DNA from 4 places in the Citricoccus sp. K5 genome. Region 3 is predicted to be linked to each of the others. Evidence: riboswitches for the same ligand, from Rfam matches in the RefSeq annotation. Region 3 holds a riboswitch; each other region holds the start of a gene.
What was found. A riboswitch is a leader RNA that binds a small molecule or an ion and turns the genes downstream of it on or off. The one in region 3 is predicted to bind S-adenosylmethionine.

Region 1 (5,337 bases), 3.1 Mb from region 3:
CCGATCCCGGGACACCGGGTCCGGGTGCCCCAGCACGTTCTCCTGGTTGATCAGGTGCGCACGCAGGGCCTGGACCAGGTTTGAGTCCGCCGCCGCCAGCTCCACGATCAGGTGTGCCTGCTCCGCGAAGGAGAGTCCGGCGCCGCCGTACTCCGCCGGCACCCGCAGGGAGGTGAACCCCGCCGCGGCCAGCCGCCGGACGGCGTCGCGGTCGATGATGTGCTCGGCCTCCCGTTCGGCGGCGCTGCCTGCGATGGCCGCGAACACCGGGGCCAGCTGCTCCCGGACGGCACGGTATGCCTGTCCGGACGGTTCGCTTCCGGTGGAGGCGGTGGTGCGCTCGGCGGTGGTGGTCATCATGCTCCTTCTGTGGTGGACGTGGTGGCGGCCTCCGCGGCGGCGGAGTTGCGGGCCGTGGAGTGAAACGGCGGGATGACGCCGTTGATCCGGTAGTCGCCCACGGCCTGGGTGCGGTAGATCAGCGGGGTATGGCTGGCGATCGTCCGGGCGTTGAGCCAGTGCTGGTGCAGCTGCCGGCTGGCATCCGTGGCCGATGCGCCGCCGGACTCGAAGATCTGGTTGGTGGCCTCCAGAATCAGATCGGACACCACGAGCGACGCCTCGGACAGCGCGACGTTGGCCCGGGCGTGGGCCTGGAGCACCACCGGGTCCTCCAGGTCGGTATGCCCCCTGACCTGGAGGAAGGACTCCTCCACCACGGCCGCGGCGCCCCGCACGATGTGCCGGGCCGAGCCCACCTTCGCGGAGACCGAACCGATGACCTGGTGCACCAGCGGGTCCTCCGCCGGCGTCTCCGCCACCGCGTGGTCATAGGTACGACGCCGGCCGCGGACGAACGCGGTGACCTCGGCCAGCGCGGTGGCGCCGATCCCCGCCTGGGTGGCCGCCAGCACGATCCACAGGACGGTGTAGGCCAGAACGCCCGTGGGGACGTTGAACTCCTGCGTCCGCTGGGCCCGCACGGGGACGTGGTCCAGGATGGTGGTGCCGGAGGCGGTGAGCCGCTGGCCGAAGCCGTTCCAGTCGTCGATGCGCTGCACACCAGGATCACGGGCGTCGATGATCGCGAAGACCGGTCCATCCTCCTCGAGCCCGGGCCGGACCGCGGAGACCAGCAGGTAGTCCGCGAAGATCGCGCCGGTGGAGTAGAACTTGTCCCCGCTGATCCGGGCCACCTCCGTGGTGCCCGTGGCGGCGGCCGCCTGCACGGTGTCCTGGTCCGCGTCGATCCAGTGCACGGGGCGCTTGCCGGCGGCCGGCGGCAGTTCCACGAGGGCGTTGCCGAAGATCCTGCCGGCGGCCACCTCGGCCAGCCACCACTCGGAGACCGCCCCTTGGGACTCGTTCTCGTGCTGCTCCGTGAACATGAAGTGCCCGTGCAGGGCCTGGGGCAGGTTGGGGTCCGCGGCGGCCAGGTCCACCAGCAGGTCCGCCAGCTGGGGCAGGCTCGCCCCGATCCCGCCGTAGCGCCGGCCCAGGCGCACCCGCGTGAACCCCGCGCCGCGCAGGTGCTCGATGGCCGCGAAGGCCAGCTCGTGGTCCAGTTCACGCTGGGCGGCTCCCGCGGCGACGGCCGCGAAGACCGGGGCGAAGTGCTCGGCGAGCTGGGCGTCCGTGGGCCCGGAGGGGCCGATGGCCGCCCTCAGTTCCTCGAAGGTGGGCAGTCTGGTCAGCGCGGAGCGGTGTTCGAGGTGGGTGGTGTCCGTCATGGGTGTCCCCGTCAGCCATGGCACACCGGAATGGCGTTGGCCCGGAACACTGCGTCGTCATGGCTTGGTGGCCGAGATCTGCATTCACGGTGGTGCCGTACTTGCCCCGCGGTGGTCCCCGGAGGCCGAATCATCACCTGGAGCACCCCACTACGGTGAGAGGGTTGCCGTCCGGCCAGCCAGGGCTTAGCACCGGATCTCGTGATTCTGTTCTTGACCCTAGGCAGTCAGCACGCGGCCGCCAAGCCTCGGGTCATGTTCAGCGGACTGGCGTCATCTGGGCCCGCTTCACTGCCGATATGCCGCCCCGATGGCTGGAGGCCGCCCCAGATGACGGACTGTGACGGCCGGTGACGGACCGGGACATTCCGGTCACCAGCGGTAGTCCAGGAACTTGCCGTCCAAGGTGATGACCACGCGGTCGCCATCCGGATCGGCACGGCGGTGGAGATTGACCTTGAAGTTGATGGCACTCATGATGCCGTCCCCGAACTCCTCGTGGATCAGCGCCTTCAGCGCCGGCCCGTAGACCGACAGGGCCTCCATCAGCCGGTAGATCGTGGGATCGTTCATCACGGCCGGGTCGCTGCCCCGGTTCGGCTGTTGCTGCAGGCTCTCGGCCACGTCGTCCCCCAGACCGAGCATCTCGACCACGACGTCGGCCTGGGCCGCCGTCATCGGGTGCTGTCCCAGCAGCGCAGCCGTGGTCCACACCGGGGCGGCGCCGAGGGCGCCGGCGAGGTCCGCCCAGGTGAGGCCGGCACGGATGCGGGCGGCGTTGACGAGATCGGCAGCGTACGCCTTGGGCATGATCGGGTCCATGGTCAGCGGCTCACGACATGGTCGGACAGCGTCGGCAGCTTCGGCTGACGCTTGGCTGCCGTGCGGTAGTGAGTGGCGTACAGGGTCAGGCCCACGAAGGAGAGGCCGCCCACGAGGTTGCCGAGCACGGTCGGGATCTCGTTCCAGACGAGGTAGTCCATGATGGAGAACTCTCCGCCCAGCATGAGGCCCGCCGGGAAGAGGAACATATTGACGATGGAGTGCTCGAATCCCATGTAGAAGAAGAGCATGACCGGCATCCACATGATCAGTGCCTTGCCCACGACGTCCTTCGCCAGGAAGGCCGCGACCACACCGGTCGAGACCATCCAGTTGCAGAGCACGCCACGGATGAAGAGGGTCAGCATGCCACCCGCGCCGTATTCGGCGTAGCCGACGGTTCTTCCCTCGCCGATGGAGCCGATCTGCTGAGCCACCTCGTTCGGCGGGGTCTGGAAGCCGTAGGTCATGGTCACCACCATCATGACGGCCACCAAGAAGGCACCGGCGAAGTTGCCGACGAAAACCAGGCCCCAGTTGCGCAGCAGGCCGCCGATGGTCACGCCGGGCCTCTTGTCGATCCACGCCAGTGGGACCAGGGTGAAGACACCGGTGAGCAGGTCGAAGCCGAGCAGGTAGATCAGGATGAAACCGACCGGGAACAGCAACGCACCCACGAGTGCGTTGCCGCTCTGCACGGTGACGGTGATGGCGAACGCGGCGGCGAGCGCCAGGATGGCACCGGCCATGAACGAGCGGATCAGCGTGTCCCGGGTGGACATGAAGACCTTGGACTCACCGGCGTCCACCATGTGCTTCACGAAGTCTGGCGGGCTGACATAGGACATGTGACATCACTCCAAGGGCGAGGGGCCGGGCATACCCCCAACCTAGGAAGAGTGCGTTTCTGCGGTGTTTCCGTTCCTGCACGGGGCCGCGAAATCTCCCTCACTCCCCGTGCGGGATGCGGTGAGACGTCCCTGCGCTCATTCCCGCCGAGGAAGTTCCCTGACCAGTTTCACCGCTGCGGTGAGCCGGTAGCTCGTCTCAAGCCACTCGGCGATCTCATCCCATCCTTCGTCCCGGGCCGGATCGAGCCCGTCCAGGTCGATGCCGAACCAGCCCGCTGGCCCCAGATAGGCCGGCCGGAAGACCCGTGGATCCTGCTCCAGGAACGAGACGTCGGCCTCCTCTGGTCTGATCACCACCACCTGCGGGTGCTGGACGTAGCCGTCCCCGGCGGCTGTCGAACCGGATCGTTCCTGGGCGCTGCCCGTGTCCTTGACCGAGGCCCCGTAGTAGGCGAAGACCTTCTGGGTGAAGAACGCCGGCCTCCCGTGGGAGACCTTCATGTCCGCCGCCGGGAGGGTCAAGGCCAAGGCGCGGACGCGCTGGAAGTGGAGGTCGCCGTCGTCGTACATCTTCGCGTGGGCCATGAGCCCAGTTTTCCCGGCGACCGAGGCAGCGTGAAGTCTCGGCTCCCTACGCCTCGGGAACCGTGGCGTAGGCCGGCTCGGCCCTCTTGACCCGGCCGATGACCCAGATGGTCACCGGGGAGAGCACGATCTCGACGACGGACTTGAACACGAAGCCGACCAGCACGTAGTTGAGGAAGGTCGGCAGGTCCGTGATCCCGATGACGCCGGCGGCGATGGAGCAGAACACGAGGGTATCCAGGAACTCACCGACCAACGTCGACACTGCCAGCCGGCCGAAGAGCAGGCGTTCGCCGGAGCGGCGCTTGAGGCGGACCATGAGCCAGGAGTTGGCCAGCTGACCGACGAGGAAGCCGAGCAGGGAAGCCAACACGATCAGGGGCACGGGCGCCAGGGTACGGACGAGGGCGTCCTGGCCGTCGTACCACTCGGCGCCGGGCAGGGCGATGATGACCCAGAAGCAGAGCGCGGCGAAGACAGAGAGGGCGAACGTGGTGACGATGGCGCGCCGGGAGGCCTTGAATCCGTAGACCTCGGAGACCACGTCCCCGATGATGTACGCCAACGGGAAGAGGAAGAATCCGCCGTCCGTGACGATGGGTCCGAAGGTCACGCCCTTGGAGGCTCCGAGGTTGGACAGGATCAGCACGACGGCCATGATCGCCGTGAAGATGGCATAGAGGCCGGTGCCGGTGGGAGCGAAACGGTCGGGGGCGTGCTGAGGGGCAGGTGCGGAAGAGTTCACGTGGGATCCTTGGGCGGTGGTTCGCCGATGCTCCCGCGCCGGTGGGTGCGGAGGAGACCCGGCTGTATTAACACTCACTGTGGTCCGGACGCGGCGACTGACGGCCTCAACGACCCCGCGCTCACCCGCTGCCCCGGGTGGCGTTCGAACGACCCCTTATTCTTCCATATCCGCGCTGGTCGAGAGTGCTCGGTCCTACTGGATGATCATGGCGTCCAGATCGGGTTCCTGGTCGATGAACCCGTACTTCACGGCCAACTCGCCGATGGCCTGGATCTGGTCCTCGCGGACCTCTCCTCCAAGCTCATCAAGCTTGAGGGCCGTGGCCACGTCCTCGGGGAGGTTCATGAAATCCGGCAGAAGTTTCTTGGCCTCGTCGTTGTTCTCGTCCGTGGCGGCGAGCGCCTCGGTGATGGCCTCCTGGAACTGCTCCACGGTCTCCGGGTTCTCCTCGGCGAAGGTGCCCGAGGTGAACGTGACCATGGTCGGCATGCCCTCGATCGAATCACGGAACGAGTAGCCGAGCAGCTCGTTGTCCGGATCCTCGAGCGCGGTGGTCAGGAACGGCTCCGGGATCCAGATCGCGTCCGTGTTGCCCTGCTCG
Region 2 (5,337 bases), 2.7 Mb from region 3:
CGCGATTCCGACAGCCCTCGCCGGCGCTGCCGATTGGACGGAGACCGAAGGGGCCGATCACCGGATCGGCGCGGTCCACGCGCTGGGAACGGACGCCGCCGTCTTCCTGTTCCTGGGATCTCTCGTCGCCCGCCTCCGCGGCCGTCACGCCCTCGGGGTCGGACTGGCTGCGGCCGGCAACGCCGTCGCGGCATCTGCAGGCTTCCTCGGCGGCCACCTGGCCCTGACACGGGGCACCGCGGGCCGGGCCGGGCCGACTGAGCGCGTCGGGTGAGGACCTAGAGTCCGAGCACCCGCGTCATCTCCGCGGCCACCTGGTCCAGGTCCGTCAGGAACCCGTCATGACCGATCGGCGAATCGATCATGTGCACCGGCACGTCACCGGGCAGTTGGCGGGCGAGCTCCTGGGACTGGCCCGGGAAGTACAGGCGGTCGGACTCGACGGCGGCGATGAACGGTGTCACCCGGATGGAGCCGAGCACCTCCGCCTCCGGCCCGCGGCCGCGGGAGACGTCGTGGCTCATCAGGGCCTCGGTCAGCACCAGGTAGCTGTTGGCGTCGAAGCGCTTGACCAGCTTGGCCGCCTGGTAGTCCAGGTAGGACTCGACCTGATAGCGCCCCTGCCGCCGGACCGGCTCGCCGAACGGGTTCTCCTCGGGCTGCGCGGCGCGGCCGAAGCGGGCGACCATGTCCGGTTCGGACCGGTAGGTGATGTGCGCGATCTTGCGGGCGATGCCCAGGCCGCCGTCCGGCGTCGGGCCCGGGTAGTAGTCCCCGCCGCGGAAGTTCGGGTCCAGGTTGATGGACTGCACCTGCGCCTGGGCGAAGGCGATCTGCTCGGCGGTCGAGTGCGCGCCACAGGCGATGACGGCCATGCCGGCCACACGGTCGGGGTAGGTCGCAGCCCACTCCAGGGCGCGGGCGCCGCCCATGGAGCCGCCGATGACCGCCTGGAAGCGCTCGATGCCCAGCGCGTCGGCCAACCGCGCCTCGGCATGGACGGAATCGCGGATGGTGGTGAACGGGAAACGTGAACCCCAGGGGTCACCCTCCGGGTCCAGCGAGGACGGGCCGGTACTCCCGTAGCAACCGCCCAGGATGTTCGGGGCGATCACGAACCAGGTGTTGGTGTCGATGGCGCAGCCGGGGCCGACGACGCCCTCCCACCAGCCCTCCTCCGGATCACCGGAGGAGGCCGCCACGTGCGTGGACCCGGTCAGGGCATGCAGCACCAGCACGGCGTTCGACTTCTCGGCGTTGAGCCTGCCCCAGGTCTCGTAGGCGATCTCCGCCTCCGGCAGATGCCCGCCGGTCTCGAAGTCCAGGGCGCCGATGAGCTGGGTGCGAAGGCCGCCCTCGGGCAGGCCTGTGGCAGTCGGCTGGGGGGTGGTGGTGGTCATGCGAATACCTCCGGACCTAGGCGCTCACGTCGGCCGCGGCGAAGCCGTTGTCAAGATCGGCCAGGATGTCCTCGATGCTCTCCACACCCACGGACAGGCGGACCAGGCCGGGGGTCACGCCGGCGGCACGCTGCTCCTCCTCCGTGAGCTGGGAGTGCGTGGTGGACGCCGGGTGGATGACGAGCGAGCGGACGTCGCCAATGTTGGCCACGTGGTGGTGCAGCTGCAGGGCGTCCACGAACCGGGCCCCGGCCTCGCGGCCGCCGGCGATCTCGAAGGAGACGAAGCCGGCCGGACCCTGCGGCAGGTACTGCTTGGCGCGCTCATGCCACCGGCTGGAGGCCAGGCCGGGGTAGATGACCGTCTCGGCCAGGGCGTGGCCCTCCAGGTACTCGGCCACCTGGCGGGCATTCTCCACGTGGCGCTCCATGCGCAGGGACAGCGTCTCCAGCCCCAGGTTGAGGAGGAAGGCGTTGAAGGGGCTGATCGCACTGCCGTAGTCGCGCAGCAACTGGACCCGCGCCTTGAGCACGAAGGCCAGGTTGGCGCCGAGGATGCCGTCCACACCGAGGTCCCGGGCGAAGACGATCCCGTTGTAGCTCTCATCCGGGGTGTTGAAGCCCGGGAAGCGCTCCGGCTGGGCGGCGAAGTCGAAGGTGCCGCCGTCCACGATCACACCGCCCATGGCCGCGGCGTGGCCGCCGAGGTATTTGGTGGCGGAGTGGACCACGATGTCCGCGCCGTGCTCGATCGGACGCAGCAGGTACGGGGTGGCCAGGGTGTTGTCCACGATCAGCGGCACCCCGGCCCCATGGGCGACGTCGGCGACGGCGCGGATGTCCAGCACGTCCCCGCGGGGGTTGCCGAGGGTCTCACCGAACAGCGCCTTGGTGTTGTCCTGAATGGCGTTCTTCCACCCCTCCGGGCTGTCCGGATCCTGCACGAAGGAGGTGGTGATGCCGATCTTGGCCAGGGTGTGCTTGAACAGATTCTGGGTGCCGCCGTACAGCGAGGCGGACACGACGATGTGGTCACCCGCCCCGGCGAGGTTGAGGATAGAGAAGGTGGTGGCGGCCTGGCCCGAGGCCAGCAGCAGTGCCCCGACCCCGCCCTCCAGGGCGGCGATCTTGCCCTCGACGGCTTCCTGGGTGGGATTGCCGATGCGGGAGTAGATCGGGCCGAGGTCCTTCAACGCGAAGCGGTCCGCGGCGACCTCCGCGGAGGGGAAGTCGAACGAGTTCGACTGGATGATCGGCAGCACGGTGGCGCCGTAGGGGTTCTCCTCCGGGATCCCGGCATGGATCTGGCGGGTCTCGAAGCCCCACTGGGCCGGATCGGGGGCGGCCTCGGCGTTCGGGGTGCTATTGGGGGTGTCAGTCACGTGACGACTCCTGTCAGTCCAGGGCCACCTGCGTGATGCCGGCGGGCAGGGACATCGTCCAGCAACCCGACGCGGCGTGGTGGCCCGCGCTTGCCGGTGCCGGTTGGCACCTGCCTGGTCCTCACCCGGGGCACCCCACCGCGAGCTGGAGGGTTGCCGGCCAGCAAGCCGGGGCTTGATGCTGGCACTCATGACCTTCGTCAAGTCTGCCAGATCGGCTCCGGGGATTCATCCCCGTCCGCCCTGGGGCGTCGCATTGCGCCTCACGGGGCTTCTGTGGCCAGCGTGCTCGCGGGCGCCGACACCCGGCGCCCGCCGAGGGTCACTCCTGTGACCTCGAGCACATTTCAAGTGAGGTTAACCTAACCTGTCCGTGACTGAAGAAAGTGCGACGATATGGGCATGATGCGCCTGGATCACGTCTCGTACGCCGTTGGACCCGAAGAAGGACTCGCCGCCACGGTGGCCCGCCTCGCCGAAACGCTCGGCATCGAGCGCGTCAAGGGCGGTGTTCACCCCCGTTTCGGCACGCGCAATGCGATCTTCCCGCTGCGCAACCGCCAGTACCTCGAGGTGGTCGAGGTGCTGGACCACCCCTCCTCCGAGAAGGCTCCGTTCGGCCAGGCCGTGCGCGCCCGCTCCGAGATGGGCGGCGGCTGGATGGGCTGGTGTGTCACCGTGGACGACCTCGCACCGTTCGAGGAGCGCTTGGAGCGCCAGTCCGTGCCCGGCAACCGCAAATTCCCGGACGGCCGGGAACTCACGTGGCGCCAGATCGGCATCAAGGGCCTCATCGCCGACCCCCAGGTCCCATATGTCTTGCGCTGGGATGATGGCACCGAAGACCTGCACCCCTCGCAGGCCCACACACCCCAGGCCGAACTGTCCTCCATCACGATCGCCGGCTCCCGCGACCGCGTGCGCGGCTGGCTGGGCCTGGACGATCCGGACGAGACGGTCGGGGACCTCAACGTGGTCTTCGAATCGCCCTCCGGCACCCCCGGCATCCTCGAGGTCACCTTCGAGACCCCCAAGGGCACCGTCACGCTCTGACTCCACGCACCACCCTGCGTTGAGTCCGGAGGGATTCACCTCTCAGCCCCGATAAACGTGAATCCCTCCAGGCTCACGTCACGGATTCAGGTGCTGAACAGGCCCGCCGCCGCCAGCAGCGGGTACGCCACGAATCCGGCGGCATCCAGGAGGAAGTGCGCGATCACCAGCGGCATCACCCTCCGGTATCTCAGGTAGACCGCGCCGAACACCAGCCCCATGAGCAGATTGCCGATCCCGGGCCCCACCCCCTGGTAGAGGTGGTAGGCGCCGCGCAGGACGGCGCAGCCCACCAGCACGGTGACGGGATTCAAGGGAACGACGGCGCCGCTCGCCCAGGTGCGCAGCCCACCCTCACTGCCGGGCCTGTTCGGATCGAGCCCGGCGCGCCGCTGCTGCAGGTAGCCGAGCCGGTCGAAGAGCCACGCCATCACGATGATCTCCTCCAGCAGCCCGTGCCGCAGCGCGGAGAACAGCAGCACCGGGGTACTCCACCAGTACTCGGTCAGGGCGCTGCCAACGATGGCCGTGGTGACGCCGGCGGCCCGTCCGGCCGCGTAGACCGCCAGGGTCCCGAGGCCGATCGCCAGGAACAGTCCGATTCCGAGGACCACGTCCCTGCCCGGCCGGCGGAAGTCCAGGCCGAAGGTGCGGAGCGGGTTGCGCCCCCGGATCCACACCAGGTGCAGCACCAGCAGCACCGGGACCAGGGCGAAACCGATATCCAGCAGCTGGTACATCAGGTCGAAGTACTGCCGATCGTCCAGCGCCGGGTTCAGCGTGGTGGTCTGCCCGGACAGGGGCGCCTGCGTCCACTTGTCGATGAGATTGACGATCGCGTAGACGGCCGACTTCCCCAGGGACAGCGCCAGCACAATGGCGATCTCCCAGCGGACCGTCCGGGCAGAGGGGGCCGCCAGGGCCTCGAGCCCTCCTGCCACTACCGGACGGGTCGGCGGAGTCGGGGCGTTCGGAGACGACGAAGCTGGGGTGGTCACCGCCCCAGTGTAGGAGTGCCCGAAACCCCTGGTCTTCCGACCCCTCGTCCCACCCCGGCCAGAGCCGGCCATCGCGCTACCGTGGATCCATGGCTTCCGCACCGACTCCTGACGACGTCGCCGCCGCCTGCGCCGCGGCCGCCCGGCCCTTGGCCTCTGCCCTCGCCGCGGATGACGGACTCGCTCGCCGGCTGTCCGAGGCGGACTGGCCTGCCGGCGTGATCGACGAGGGCGGTCAGTTCCACCGGGTGCTCGTGCTGCCCGGCGTGGGCGCCGTGCGGATGACCCGCACCCATGAGGCCGCGGCACACCTCAACGACCGCATGGCCACCCTGCAGATCCTCAGCACGACGGCGGCGTTCCCCTTCGCTGTGCCCGTGCCGCTGACCGAGGTGGTCGGGGAGGCGGACGGACTGCCGGCGGGGATGGCCGCCGTGGTACAGGAGTACCTCCCGGGCGAGGCGCACCCACCGCACACCGGCGAGGTGCCGGTGCTGCGCGAGCT
Region 3 (5,337 bases):
CCCGCGCCACCACCTCCCGGAGTGCCACGCCCCAGGGCACGACGCCGGCCGCCGGCCCGGGCGGCCGGGGCGGCTCCCAGCGGGCCGACGTCGCGCTCGCCGTGGTGCGGGTGCGGCAACCGCGGATCACTGTGAAGGACGACTGGGACGGCTTCGGCCAGCGACTCACCGGGACGGGCACCATGGAGTTCCACGGGGCCGGCGTCGAGGAGCTGCTGGCATTGCCGCCCGCCGACGGGCCGGTCCCACTGCACCACGAGTCCACGCTGATGGCGTTGCTGGCGGGCATCGGACGGGCCGCGCTGCGCGACGGCGTGGAGCAGACCCGGCGGCGGAGACGCTCGCCGAACACCGGGGGCGGGCTGAGCCCGCGCGAGGATGATCAGCTGCTGGGGATCATCGGCGAGCTCTCCGCCCAGCAGGCCACTGCCGAGGAGCTCGTGCGCGCCGCCGGGCGGGACCTGGATGCGGCACTGGCCCTCGCCGGCGTCGGGATGGACGGCGGCGGCGCCACGGCCGAGGCGATGCACCGCGCCGCCCTGACGGCGCACCGGGCACACGTGATGGTGCCGAAGCTGGTGCTGGACACCTGCACGCGGATCTTCGACACGCTCGGCGCCTCTGCCACCAGCACGGACCTGCAGCTGGACCGGCACTGGCGCAATGCCCGGACCATCGCCAGCCACGATCCGGCCGTGTTCATGGCCCGGATGGTGGGCGATTGGGAGGTCAACGGCACCCAGACGGTGCCCTACCTCCAGACCGGGGTCGCCGACGAGGTCTGAGCCAGACCCATCCGCGGGGGCGTCGGCTCCGAACACCAGACAGCACCCGGCGGCCAAGCAGGCCACCGGACCGACACCCCACCGGGCCACCACCGGACCGACACCCAAGGAGCCAAGCGGATGAGAACACCACCCATATTGAGCGACGCCCCTGACAGGTAAGCCGTTCCTGGCCCCTTGCCCGGATAGGGTGGAGCCATGACGAGCACTGCAGGCACCGGACCCGGCCGCAGTGCTGCGCGCGAGCGGGACGCCCACCTGGTGGGCCTGCTCCAGCGCAGTGCCACCGGAGACCAGGAGGCCTTCGCCGCCTTCTATGACGCCGTGGCCCCCTCGGCCTACGGCCTGGCACGGAAGATCGTGCGTGACGCCGACCTCGCGGCCGACGTCACCCAGGAGGCCCTCGTGGATGTGTGGCGCTCCGCCGAGCGCTTCAACCCTGACCGCGGATCCGTGGTCGGCTGGGTCTGCTCGATCACCCACCGCCGGGCCGTCGATCTGATCCGTTCCACCCAATCCGGCCGGGACCGGGAGGAACGGGCCGGTGTCTCCGGGTTCGAGCGGGACCGGGATGACGTCGCCGAGGCCGTGGAATCGGCGGAGGACCGGGAGCGCGTGACGAAATGCCTCGGCACGCTGACCGGCCTGGAATATGAGGCCGTGACACAGGCCTACTACGGCGGACTGACCTACCGGCAGGTCGCTGAACGACTCGGTGCCAAACTGGCCACCGTGAAATCCCGGATGCGCAGTGCGCTCCAACGACTACAGGACTGTTTGGGGGTGGGAGCATGACGAACGGAAACGAGCACGAGATCAAGAACGAGTTCGACGCGGAGTTGCTCGCCGCCTGGGCCCTGGACGCCGTGGACGAGGACGAGCGCCGTGCCATCGAGCAGCGGCTCGGCTCAGACCCCGAGCTCCGGGCCCGGGCTGATGCCCTCAGCAGCACCGTCTCCCGCCTGGCGGTGAGCACACCGGCCGAGCCTCCCGCCGACCTGCGGGACCGTGTCCTCTCAGCCGTCGCCGTGACCGGCTCGGCCGCCCGGCCTGCCGCGGATAGCGACGCCTCGCCCCTGACGGGGCACGGTGCGGACAGCCGCCCCGGCACCGAGCGAGCCGGCGTCGCCGATCTGGACGGCCACCGTGCCCGACGCCGGCCGACCGCGCGCCGCTGGTGGGTGGGGGCGGTTTCGGCCGCCGCGGCCGCCGCCGTCGCTGTGGCCGTGGTGGTGAGCCAGCCGTGGGCACCCACGGGTGGCGTGACCGAGGGCGATCAGCTCACGGCGATCGAGCAGATCCTGCAGGTCGACGGTGCCGAACGGCTGGAGTCCCCGGTGACCGGCGGCGGTGAGGTCGAGGTGGCCCGCGCTCCGTCCGGCGAGACCGTGCTGGCGGCGCGAGGCCTGCCGGTCCCCGCTGAGGGCCGCGCCTACCAGATGTGGACCATCCAGGGTGAGGCGGCCCCCGAGTCGGCCGGGCTGCTGGAAGTCCAGGACGGCCTCGCCCTCGTGCGGATGCAGGATGTCCCGGCGGATGCGGCGCTCGCCGTCACCGTGGAGCCGGCCGGAGGGTCCGAGGCGCCGACCACGGATCCGATCGTGGTCCTCGCCTCGAGCTGACTCGCCGGGTGACTCCGCGTGAACCTCGGTTGGGGTCGCGCCCGGAGGTGTGGTGGAATCGATGGGTACCCATCCAGAGCGGCCGAGAGATCTGGCTCGTCGACGCCGCAGCAACCACCGGGGAACCGGACAGGTGCTACCGCCAGGACCGATGGAAGGAGCACCACCGTGTCTGTCCCCAGCAACGAGAACGCCCATGGATCGAACGATCTCCCCGAGGGCGTGCCCACCACCCCCGCCGGGAAGCGGGAGATCCTCTTCAACGCCTTCGACATGAACTGTGTGGCCCACCAGTCTCCGGGCCTGTGGCGCCACCCGGAGGACCACGCCCGCGACTACAACACGCTGGGCTACTGGACCGGGCTGGCCCAGACCCTGGAGAAGGGCCTCTTCGACGGCCTGTTCATCGCCGATGTGCTGGGCCCCTACGACGTCTACGGGGCCTCCGACGAGGCCACGCTCAAGGCCGGCACCCAGGTCCCGGTCAACGACCCGATGCTCGTGGTCCCGCCGATGGCCGCCGTCACCAAGAACCTGACCTTCGGGGTCACCGCCGGCACCGCGTACGAGCACCCGTACCCCTTCGCCCGCCGCCTGGCCACCCTGGACCACCTGACCGAGGGCCGCGTGGGCTGGAACGTCGTGACCGGATACCTGCCCTCCGCCGCCATCAACATGGGCCAGGAAGACCAGATGGAGCACGACGAACGGTACAACCACGCCGACGAGTACCTGGACGTGGTCTACAAGCTGCTCGAGGGCTCGTGGGAAGACGACGCCGTGCAGTACAACAAGGAGACCGGCGTCTTCGTCGACCCGTCCAAGGTGCACCGGATCGAGCACGAGGGCAAGTACTTCAAGACCCCGGGCATCGCCTTCACCGAGCCCAGCCCGCAGCGCACCCCGGTGGTCTACCAGGCCGGCGCCTCCACCCGCGGGCGGGCCTTCGCCGGCAAGCATGCCGAGGCTGTGTTCATCAACTCACCCACGGATGACCTGATCAAGGGCACCACCGCGAAGATCCGCCAGGCGTTGGTCGAGTCCGGCCGTGATCCCTACGACGTCCGCGTGATGTCCATGCAGACCGTCGTCACCGGCGCCACCGATGAGGAGGCCCAGGCCAAGTACCAGGACCTGCTGCAGTACATCGACGTGGAGGGCGGCCTCGTGCTGATGTCCGGCTGGATGGGCATCAACCTGGCCGACTTCGAGCTGGACGAGCCGATCGGGGACGTGAAGTCTAACGCCATCCAGTCCGCCGTGGAGACCTTCAAGAAGGCCTCCGGCGACGACTCGATCGAGTGGACCGTGCGTAAGCTCGCCGAGTGGTGCGGCGTGGGCGGCTTCGGCCCGGTCATCATCGGCTCCGGTGCGACCGTGGCCCGGGAACTGGCCCGGATCCAGGACGAGACGGACGTGGACGGCTTCAACCTCGCCTACCACATCACCCCCGGCACCTTCGAGGACGTCGTCGAGTACGTGGTCCCGGAGCTGCAGCAGCTCGGCCGCTACAAGACCGAGTACACCGAGGGCACCATGCGCCACAAGCTCTTCGGCCAGGGCGACCACCTGCCGCAGAACCACTACGGTTCATCCTTCGCCCTGCGGAACCGCGCCGCCGTCTGAGAGGTGCGGGGCCGGCGTCGGGGTATGCAGGAACCCCGGTCCCCTGAAGCGGGGACCGGGGTTCCGGTGCGTGGTGGGACGGTGCCGGATCAGTAGCGGTCCGGTCCGCCGCCCTCGGTCTCGAGGGACTGGGACGGATCCGAGAGCGTGTCGCCTTTCGCGGACTTCGCCGTGCTCTGGCCACTCGAGGCGTTGGCGTCACCCGTGGCGTGCTTGCCGGTGGACTTCTCTGCGGCATCAGAGGCCTTGTCCGCCAGCCCCTGGGCGGCGTTGGCCCCCTTCTCGGTGGCCGAGTGGGCGGCGGCGTTGGCCTTGTCCGCCTTCTCCGCCAGGTTCGGCGCCTTGTCCTTCAGGGCGTCCGTGGCCTTGTCCGCCAGGCCCGCCGCCTTGTCCGCCACAACCGGAGCCTGGTCCTTCACAGCCGAGGTGGCCTTCTGCACCTGGTCCTGGGTCTTCGGGTCATTCCAGAAGCTCTGCGCGTTCTTGGCGAACTTGTCGAGGTTCTTTCGTCCTTCGCGGCTACCCAGGAGATATCCGAGGGCCGCGCCGATGCCGAGGGTGATCAATCGTTTCATGTCGTCTCCTTTGTGGCGTCTGCCCGTGGCGGGGTGACCGCTCGGGTATGTCCCGAGTCTTCACCGCGGGCGGAGTCAGGTCAATCGGTGCACAGCCGGGCACCGGGGGATTCACAGCCTTTCCTCAGGCATGGTGCCGACTACAGCGGCAGTCGGCGCAGTCCTACGGCTCCGTGGCACACTGTCCCCAGCGAAGGAGGGGGCATGCTGATTCTCAGCTCCGAACAGGTGGCACGGATGCGGTTGATCTCCCAGGGGCTGATCGATCCGCTGCCCACGGCCGCCGAGGCGGCGCGATGGCTGACGTGCACCCAGGGCCAGGACTACCCGGGGTCCACCGTGTCCCTGGCCCTGCGCAGCTCGAGCCGGTCCACCGCAGCGGTCCGCGAGGCCTACGATGCGGGAACCATCGTCCGGTCCTGGCCGATGCGCGGCACCCTGTTCGCCGTGGCGGCCGAGGACCTCAACTGGATCCTGGACCTCACTGCGGGCCAGACGTTGAAGGCGAGCGAACGGCGCCGCCGAGAGCTCGGCCTGGACTCGGGCGTACTCGAACGGGCCGAGACGGTCGCACTCCGAGCGCTGGCCGGCCCGGGACTGACCCGTTCCCGGCTGCTGGCCCAGTTCGCCCAGGAGGGACTGCCCGTGGACGAGGGCCGCGGGTACCACCTGATCTTCTTCCTCGCACTGCGCGGCGTGTTGTGCTTCGGCCCCACCGAGGGGCGGGAA
Region 4 (5,337 bases), 680 kb from region 3:
GGGTGATGTCCTCGATGGTGCCGTAGACCCCGTCCGCGGTGACCACGTCTCCCACGCGGATCGCATCGGTGAATGCCAGCTGGATGCCGGCGAACACGTTGGTCAGGGTGGACTGCACGGCGAGGCCGGCCACCACGGAGATCACGCCGGCCGAGGCCAGCAGGCCGGCGCCCACCGCGCGGACCTGGGGAATGGTCAGCAGGACGATGGACACGGCGATGACGATGACGGCGGCCTGGATCACGCGCCGCAGCAGCACGGTCTGGGTGCGGATCTTGCGGTCACGGCGGTCGTCCACCCCTTCAGAGGCGTACTTGCCGAGCAACCGCTCTTCGACGACCCGCACGACGCGCAGCGCCAACCAGGCGAGGGAGCCGATGATGCCGGCCATCAGCAGGAAGCTCACGCCGTTGAACCAGGCATAGGCGGAGGCGGTCAGTCCGAGGGCGATCCGCACCGCCAGCAGCACCGCCGCGACCGCCACCGGTACCCGGCACCGGGCGACCTGGTTGCGCAGCTGTGGCTTGCGGCGCAGCAGGGCGTTGACCAGCAGCCAGGCGACCACCAGCACGGCCAGCGCGAACGCCACGGAGATCGCCACCGTGGAGAGCATCCCCCAGAACGGTCCGAGCGAGTCGACGGCGCCTTCGGCCCCCTCGCGGACGCTGTCCTGCATGTTCTCCGGGGACCCGCTCGGTTCCGCCGTCGGCTCGGAGTCCAGTCCCGCCCCGGACGCGAGGACGGTGGTGGTGGGCGGAGCGGTGAACAGATCGGTGAAGAAGGACAAACTCGGCATGGCCCCAGTCTGTCATCTGGTTCTCGGACGTTCCTGAACGGGGGGAGAATGGACGCTGGACCACCGGAACCAGCCGATCCCTCGGAATCACAGGAGCCATCCCATGCTTGCCACCACGGACCTGCGCGGCCGCACCTACGATCCCGCCACGGTGCTCCCACGCGCCGAGGTCGATGTGGCCGCCGCCGTGCCAAAGGTGATGCCGATCCTGGACCGGGTGCGTACCGAGGGGGCTCGCGCCGTGCTGGATCTCGGCGAGCAGTTCGATGGGATCCGGCCGCCGTCTTTGGCCGTGCCGGCCGAGAAGCTCGCCGAGGCGCTCGAGTCGCTGGACCCGGAGGTCCGCTCCGCCCTCGAGGAGGCCATCGACCGCGCCCGCAAGGTGCACGCCGCCCAGGTCCCCGCGGGGTCGGAGGTGGAGCTCGGGGAGGGGGCCGTCGTCGAGAACCGCTGGGTCCCGGTGAACCGCGTGGGCCTCTACGTTCCGGGCGGCCGTGCCGTCTACCCCTCCTCCGTGGTGATGAACGTGGTCCCGGCCCAGGCCGCCGGCGTCACCTCGCTCGCGGTCGCCTCCCCGCCGCAGAAGGACTTCGGCGGCCTGCCGCACCCCGTCATCCTCGCGGCCTGCGCCCTGCTCGGCGTGGACGAGGTCTACGCCGCGGGCGGCGCCCAGGCGGTGGCCATGTTCGCCTACGGGGTGGCGGACGACGACGGCGCCCGAGTGTGTGCCCCCGTGGACATGGTCACGGGGCCGGGCAACATCTACGTGGCAGCCGCCAAGCGCGCCCTGCTCGGCACCATCGGCATCGATGCGGAGGCCGGACCGACCGAGATCGCCGTACTGGCCGACGGCACCGCCGACGCCCGGTGGGTGGCCGCCGACCTCATCAGCCAGGCCGAGCACGATCCCATGGCCGGCTCCGTGCTCATCACCACCTCGCCCGAGCTGGCCCGGGATGTGGCGGCCGAGATTGAGAGTCAGGTGCCGGGAAGTCTCCACGAGGAGCAGATCCGCCAGGCCCTGGGCGGCCCGCAGTCGGGGATCCTGCTCGTGGGGACCCTGGACGAGGCGCTGGCCGTGGCCGACGCCTACGCGGCCGAGCACCTCGAGGTCCACACCGTGAACCCCCTGCAGACGGCCCGCCGGGTGTCCAACGCCGGCGCCGTGTTCGTGGGCCCGCATTCGCCCGTGCCGCTGGGGGACTATTCCGCCGGATCCAACCACGTGCTGCCCACCGGTGGCTCCGCCCGCTACTCCTCCGGGCTGAACACGGTGAGCTTCCTGCGCCTGCAGCAGCTCATCCGCTACACGGAGACGGGGCTGAAGGAACTGGACACCAAGATCTCCTCCCTGTCCACGGCGGAGGGGTTGCCGGCCCACGGCGAGGCTGTCTCCCTGCGATTCCGCTGACCCGCTGCCTGATCCTCAGCGGCTGCTTCGCCCCATTGGCATGCCGGGGCGAAGGTCACGGGGGTTCACAGTCCGAGAAACCCTTTGACCGCTCCGGAAGTCCGTCGTTAGTGTGGACCCAGAATCATGAGTTCCCGCTGTTACAGCCCTGGCTTGCGGGACGGCAACCCTCTTCACGCAGTAGTGGGGTGCTCCAGGTGAGGATTCGGCCTACCGGATGCCCCGGCAGGCAAGTACCGCGTTTCTGCTGGTGCCGATCGGGACGTTCCCGTGGCGTGCCGCCGTGCAGATTCGCCTTCGGACGGAGGACCCACCATGACCGCCCTGGCTACCCACGACCTGCAGCAGGCCCCCGGCCTCGACACTGACCTCAACCGAGATCTGTCCACGCCGACTCTTCGCTCGGCCTTCTCCCACTTCCCCTCCGGCGTGGCGGCGCTCGCCGGTGTCGCCAACGGTTCGAAGGAGGGACTCGTGGCCTCGTCCTTCACCGTCGGGGTCTCCCTCGAGCCGGCGCTGGTCTCCTTCGCCGTACAGAACACCTCCCGCACCTGGCCCCGGCTGAAGCAGGCCGAGCGGATCGGGATCTCCATCCTCGGCGAGGACCACACCGACGTCTGCCGTCAGCTCGCGTCCAAGGAGGGGGACCGATTCGCCGGCCTGGACATCCGGTCCACGGACGAGGGCGCGATCTTCCTGGACGGCGCCGCCCTGTGGCTGGACACCACCGTCTACTCCGAGCTGCCCGCCGGTGACCACACCATGGTCCTGCTCGAGGTGCACGGCGTGCACGATCACTCCGCAGAGCACGAGCCGATCGTGTTCCACCGCTCGGCCTTCCGCAATCTGCGCACCGCCGAGGGAAACCAGTAGCCTCACGTCCTTCCTCCCAGCGCCCCTCGGGGGCAGGCGTCCGGTCCGGAGGTAGGATGTCCGGCATGCCTTCCGCCACCCCGTCCGCGCGGCGTCCAGGTTCGGCCGCAGGCGCGGGCACCGCGGCGGCCGGCTCGGTCCGCTTGGATGCCTGGCTCTGGGGCGTGCGCATGTACAAGACCCGTTCGGCCGCCACCACGGCGTGCCGGGCCGGCCACGTCCGCCTCAACGGGCAGCCGGCCAAGGCCGCCCAACCGGTCAAGCCGGGCGACACCATCCGGTTGCGGCTGCCCGGACGCGAGCGGATCCTCGAGGTCACCGGCCTGGTGGCCAAGCGGGTCGGCGCTCCGGAGGCTGTCCGGCACTACCTCGACCACTCCCCGGAACCCGTGCCCCGGGAACTGCTGGCCGTGCCCCGCCGAGACCGGGGTGCAGGCCGGCCCACCAAGCGAGACCGGCGCCAGCTGGACCGGCTCCGCGGCCGTGCCGCTCCTGAGTCTGACGCAGAGCCCGATCTCGATCTCAGCATCGATCGCGGCCTCGATCGCCAGTGAGCTGCTGGACCGATGATGGGCTCAGATGAACACCGGGAAAAGAATGCCCACAGTGGAAATTGAGGGCTTCAGTTCCGCGGTTTCTCCCGTATTATGTGACACAGAAGTAGTAGTAGCAGTAAGTCCGTCACCACTGCGGACCGGTTGGCCCTCGGGCCGTTCGGGGCGTTGTAGGAAGCGGTTTCGCACACGCCGCTTCGCCCCCGTCGGAAGACCGACGGGTTTACAACCTCAGGAAAGGGCCCATCATGGCTACCGGTACCGTCAAGTGGTTCAACGCAGAGAAGGGCTACGGCTTCATCTCTCCGGACGACCAGTCCGCTGACATCTTCGTTCACTTCTCCGCCATCGAGGGCAATGGCTTCCGCGAACTGCAGGAAGACCAGAAGGTCGAGTTCGAGTCCCAGCAGGGCCCCAAGGGCATGCAGGCTGCTGCAGTCCGCCCGCTCTGATCGAGCTCGCCTGAACCCTTCAGGCTCCAGAACGGCCACTCTCCCCTCGGGGACGGTGGCCGTTCTGCTGTGACCAACGCGCCATGTCAGCGCACCACTGAAACGGAATCCGGTCTAGGGTACAACCATGAAATTTCGTTACCTGGGCCACAGCGGGCTCAAGATCTCAGAGATCATCTACGGCAACTGGCTCACCCACGGCTCCCAGGTGGAGAACGAGACGGCCCATGCCTGCGTGAAGGAGGCCCTGGCACAGGGCATCACCAGTTTCGACACGGCGGACACCTATGCGAACACCAAGGCGGAGAGCGTCCTGGGTGAGGCCCTGAAGAACGAACGCCGGGAGTCCCTCGAGGTGTTCACCAAGGTCTACTGGCCCACCGGTCCCAAGGGCCACAATGACACCGGCCTCTCCCGCAAGCACATCATGGAGTCCATCAACGGATCCCTTCAGCGTCTGGACATGGACTACGTGGACCTCTACCAGGCCCACCGCTTCGACGTGGAGACCCCGCTGGAGGAGACGATGCAGGCATTCGCAGACATCGTCCGCGCCGGCAAGGCCCTCTATATCGGCGTCTCCGAATGGCCGGCGGACAAGATCCGGGAGGCCCACGCCATGGCCGCCCAGCTCGGGTTCCAGCTCATCTCCAGCCAGCCCCAGTACTCCATGCTGTGGCGCGTCATCGAATCCGAGGTCATCCCAGCCTGTGAGGACCTCGGACTGTCCCAGATCGTCTGGTCCCCCATGGCCGGCGGCATCCTCACCGGCAAGTACCTGCCCGGACAGCAGGCTCCGGAAGGATCCCGAGGTGCGGATGAGAAGGGCGGAGCGCGTTCGATGGCCAGCAAGATGACGGACGAGGTCCTCACTGCCGTCCAGAAGCTGCGCCCCATCGCGGACGGGCTCGGCGCCACCATGGGTCAGCTGGCCATCGCCTGGGTCCTGTCCAACCCCAACGTGGCCGGCGCCCTGGTCGGAGCCTCCCGCCCCGAGCAGATCGCCGAGAACGTCAAGGCACTGGACCTCACCTTGGATGAGGCGACGATCGGTGCCATCGACGCGGCCATCGGCCATGTCGTCACGGATGACCCCTTACTCGTGTCCGTCCCGGAGGGCCGCGCCGCCTGACCCCTCCATGACGCTCATCACTCCCCTGCCTGTGACGCTTCCGTGATGTGGACATCCGGATAGATCACGGTATGATCACAGTTAGCCGGTGTTGCCCGTTCTGCTCGACGGGGCGGGCA

Region 1: another riboswitch for S-adenosylmethionine. It lies ahead of BOSE125_RS01000 (acyl-CoA dehydrogenase); the one in region 3 lies ahead of BOSE125_RS15055 (LLM class flavin-dependent oxidoreductase).
Region 2: another riboswitch for S-adenosylmethionine. It lies ahead of BOSE125_RS02930 (O-acetylhomoserine aminocarboxypropyltransferase/cysteine synthase family protein); the one in region 3 lies ahead of BOSE125_RS15055 (LLM class flavin-dependent oxidoreductase).
Region 4: another riboswitch for S-adenosylmethionine. It lies ahead of BOSE125_RS11945 (flavin reductase family protein); the one in region 3 lies ahead of BOSE125_RS15055 (LLM class flavin-dependent oxidoreductase).

The regions. Positions count from the first base shown of each region.
Region 1 covers NZ_LR732817.1:217,923-223,259, reverse strand. Annotated here, with positions in the region: gene BOSE125_RS01005 (acyl-CoA dehydrogenase family protein) at 1-360, opposite strand, end outside; gene BOSE125_RS01000 (acyl-CoA dehydrogenase) at 357-1,730, opposite strand; SAM riboswitch class IV at 1,823-1,937, opposite strand; gene cynS (cyanase) at 2,103-2,540, opposite strand; gene BOSE125_RS00990 (formate/nitrite transporter family protein) at 2,555-3,400, opposite strand; gene BOSE125_RS00985 (MmcQ/YjbR family DNA-binding protein) at 3,539-3,988, opposite strand; gene BOSE125_RS00980 (queuosine precursor transporter) at 4,035-4,733, opposite strand; gene BOSE125_RS00975 (ABC transporter substrate-binding protein) at 4,929-5,337, opposite strand, start outside.
Region 2 covers NZ_LR732817.1:680,998-686,334, reverse strand. Annotated here, with positions in the region: gene BOSE125_RS02940 (DUF2231 domain-containing protein) at 1-274, shown strand, start outside; gene BOSE125_RS02935 (homoserine O-acetyltransferase) at 279-1,400, opposite strand; gene BOSE125_RS02930 (O-acetylhomoserine aminocarboxypropyltransferase/cysteine synthase family protein) at 1,417-2,781, opposite strand; SAM riboswitch class IV at 2,863-2,977, opposite strand; gene BOSE125_RS02925 (VOC family protein) at 3,178-3,834, shown strand; gene BOSE125_RS02920 (CPBP family intramembrane glutamic endopeptidase) at 3,921-4,775, opposite strand; gene BOSE125_RS02915 (phosphotransferase) at 4,922-5,337, shown strand, end outside.
Region 3 covers NZ_LR732817.1:3,342,563-3,347,899, forward strand. Annotated here, with positions in the region: gene BOSE125_RS15040 (acyl-CoA dehydrogenase family protein) at 1-785, shown strand, start outside; gene sigK (ECF RNA polymerase sigma factor SigK) at 984-1,580, shown strand; gene BOSE125_RS15050 (anti-sigma factor domain-containing protein) at 1,577-2,407, shown strand; SAM riboswitch class I at 2,474-2,565, shown strand; gene BOSE125_RS15055 (LLM class flavin-dependent oxidoreductase) at 2,630-4,033, shown strand; gene BOSE125_RS18035 (hypothetical protein) at 4,123-4,608, opposite strand; gene BOSE125_RS15065 (winged helix DNA-binding domain-containing protein) at 4,813-5,337, shown strand, end outside.
Region 4 covers NZ_LR732817.1:2,663,674-2,669,010, forward strand. Annotated here, with positions in the region: gene BOSE125_RS11935 (mechanosensitive ion channel family protein) at 1-796, opposite strand, end outside; gene hisD (histidinol dehydrogenase) at 900-2,207, shown strand; SAM riboswitch class IV at 2,330-2,449, shown strand; gene BOSE125_RS11945 (flavin reductase family protein) at 2,523-3,080, shown strand; gene BOSE125_RS11950 (RNA-binding S4 domain-containing protein) at 3,146-3,634, shown strand; gene BOSE125_RS11955 (cold-shock protein) at 3,883-4,086, shown strand; gene BOSE125_RS11960 (aldo/keto reductase family protein) at 4,214-5,218, shown strand.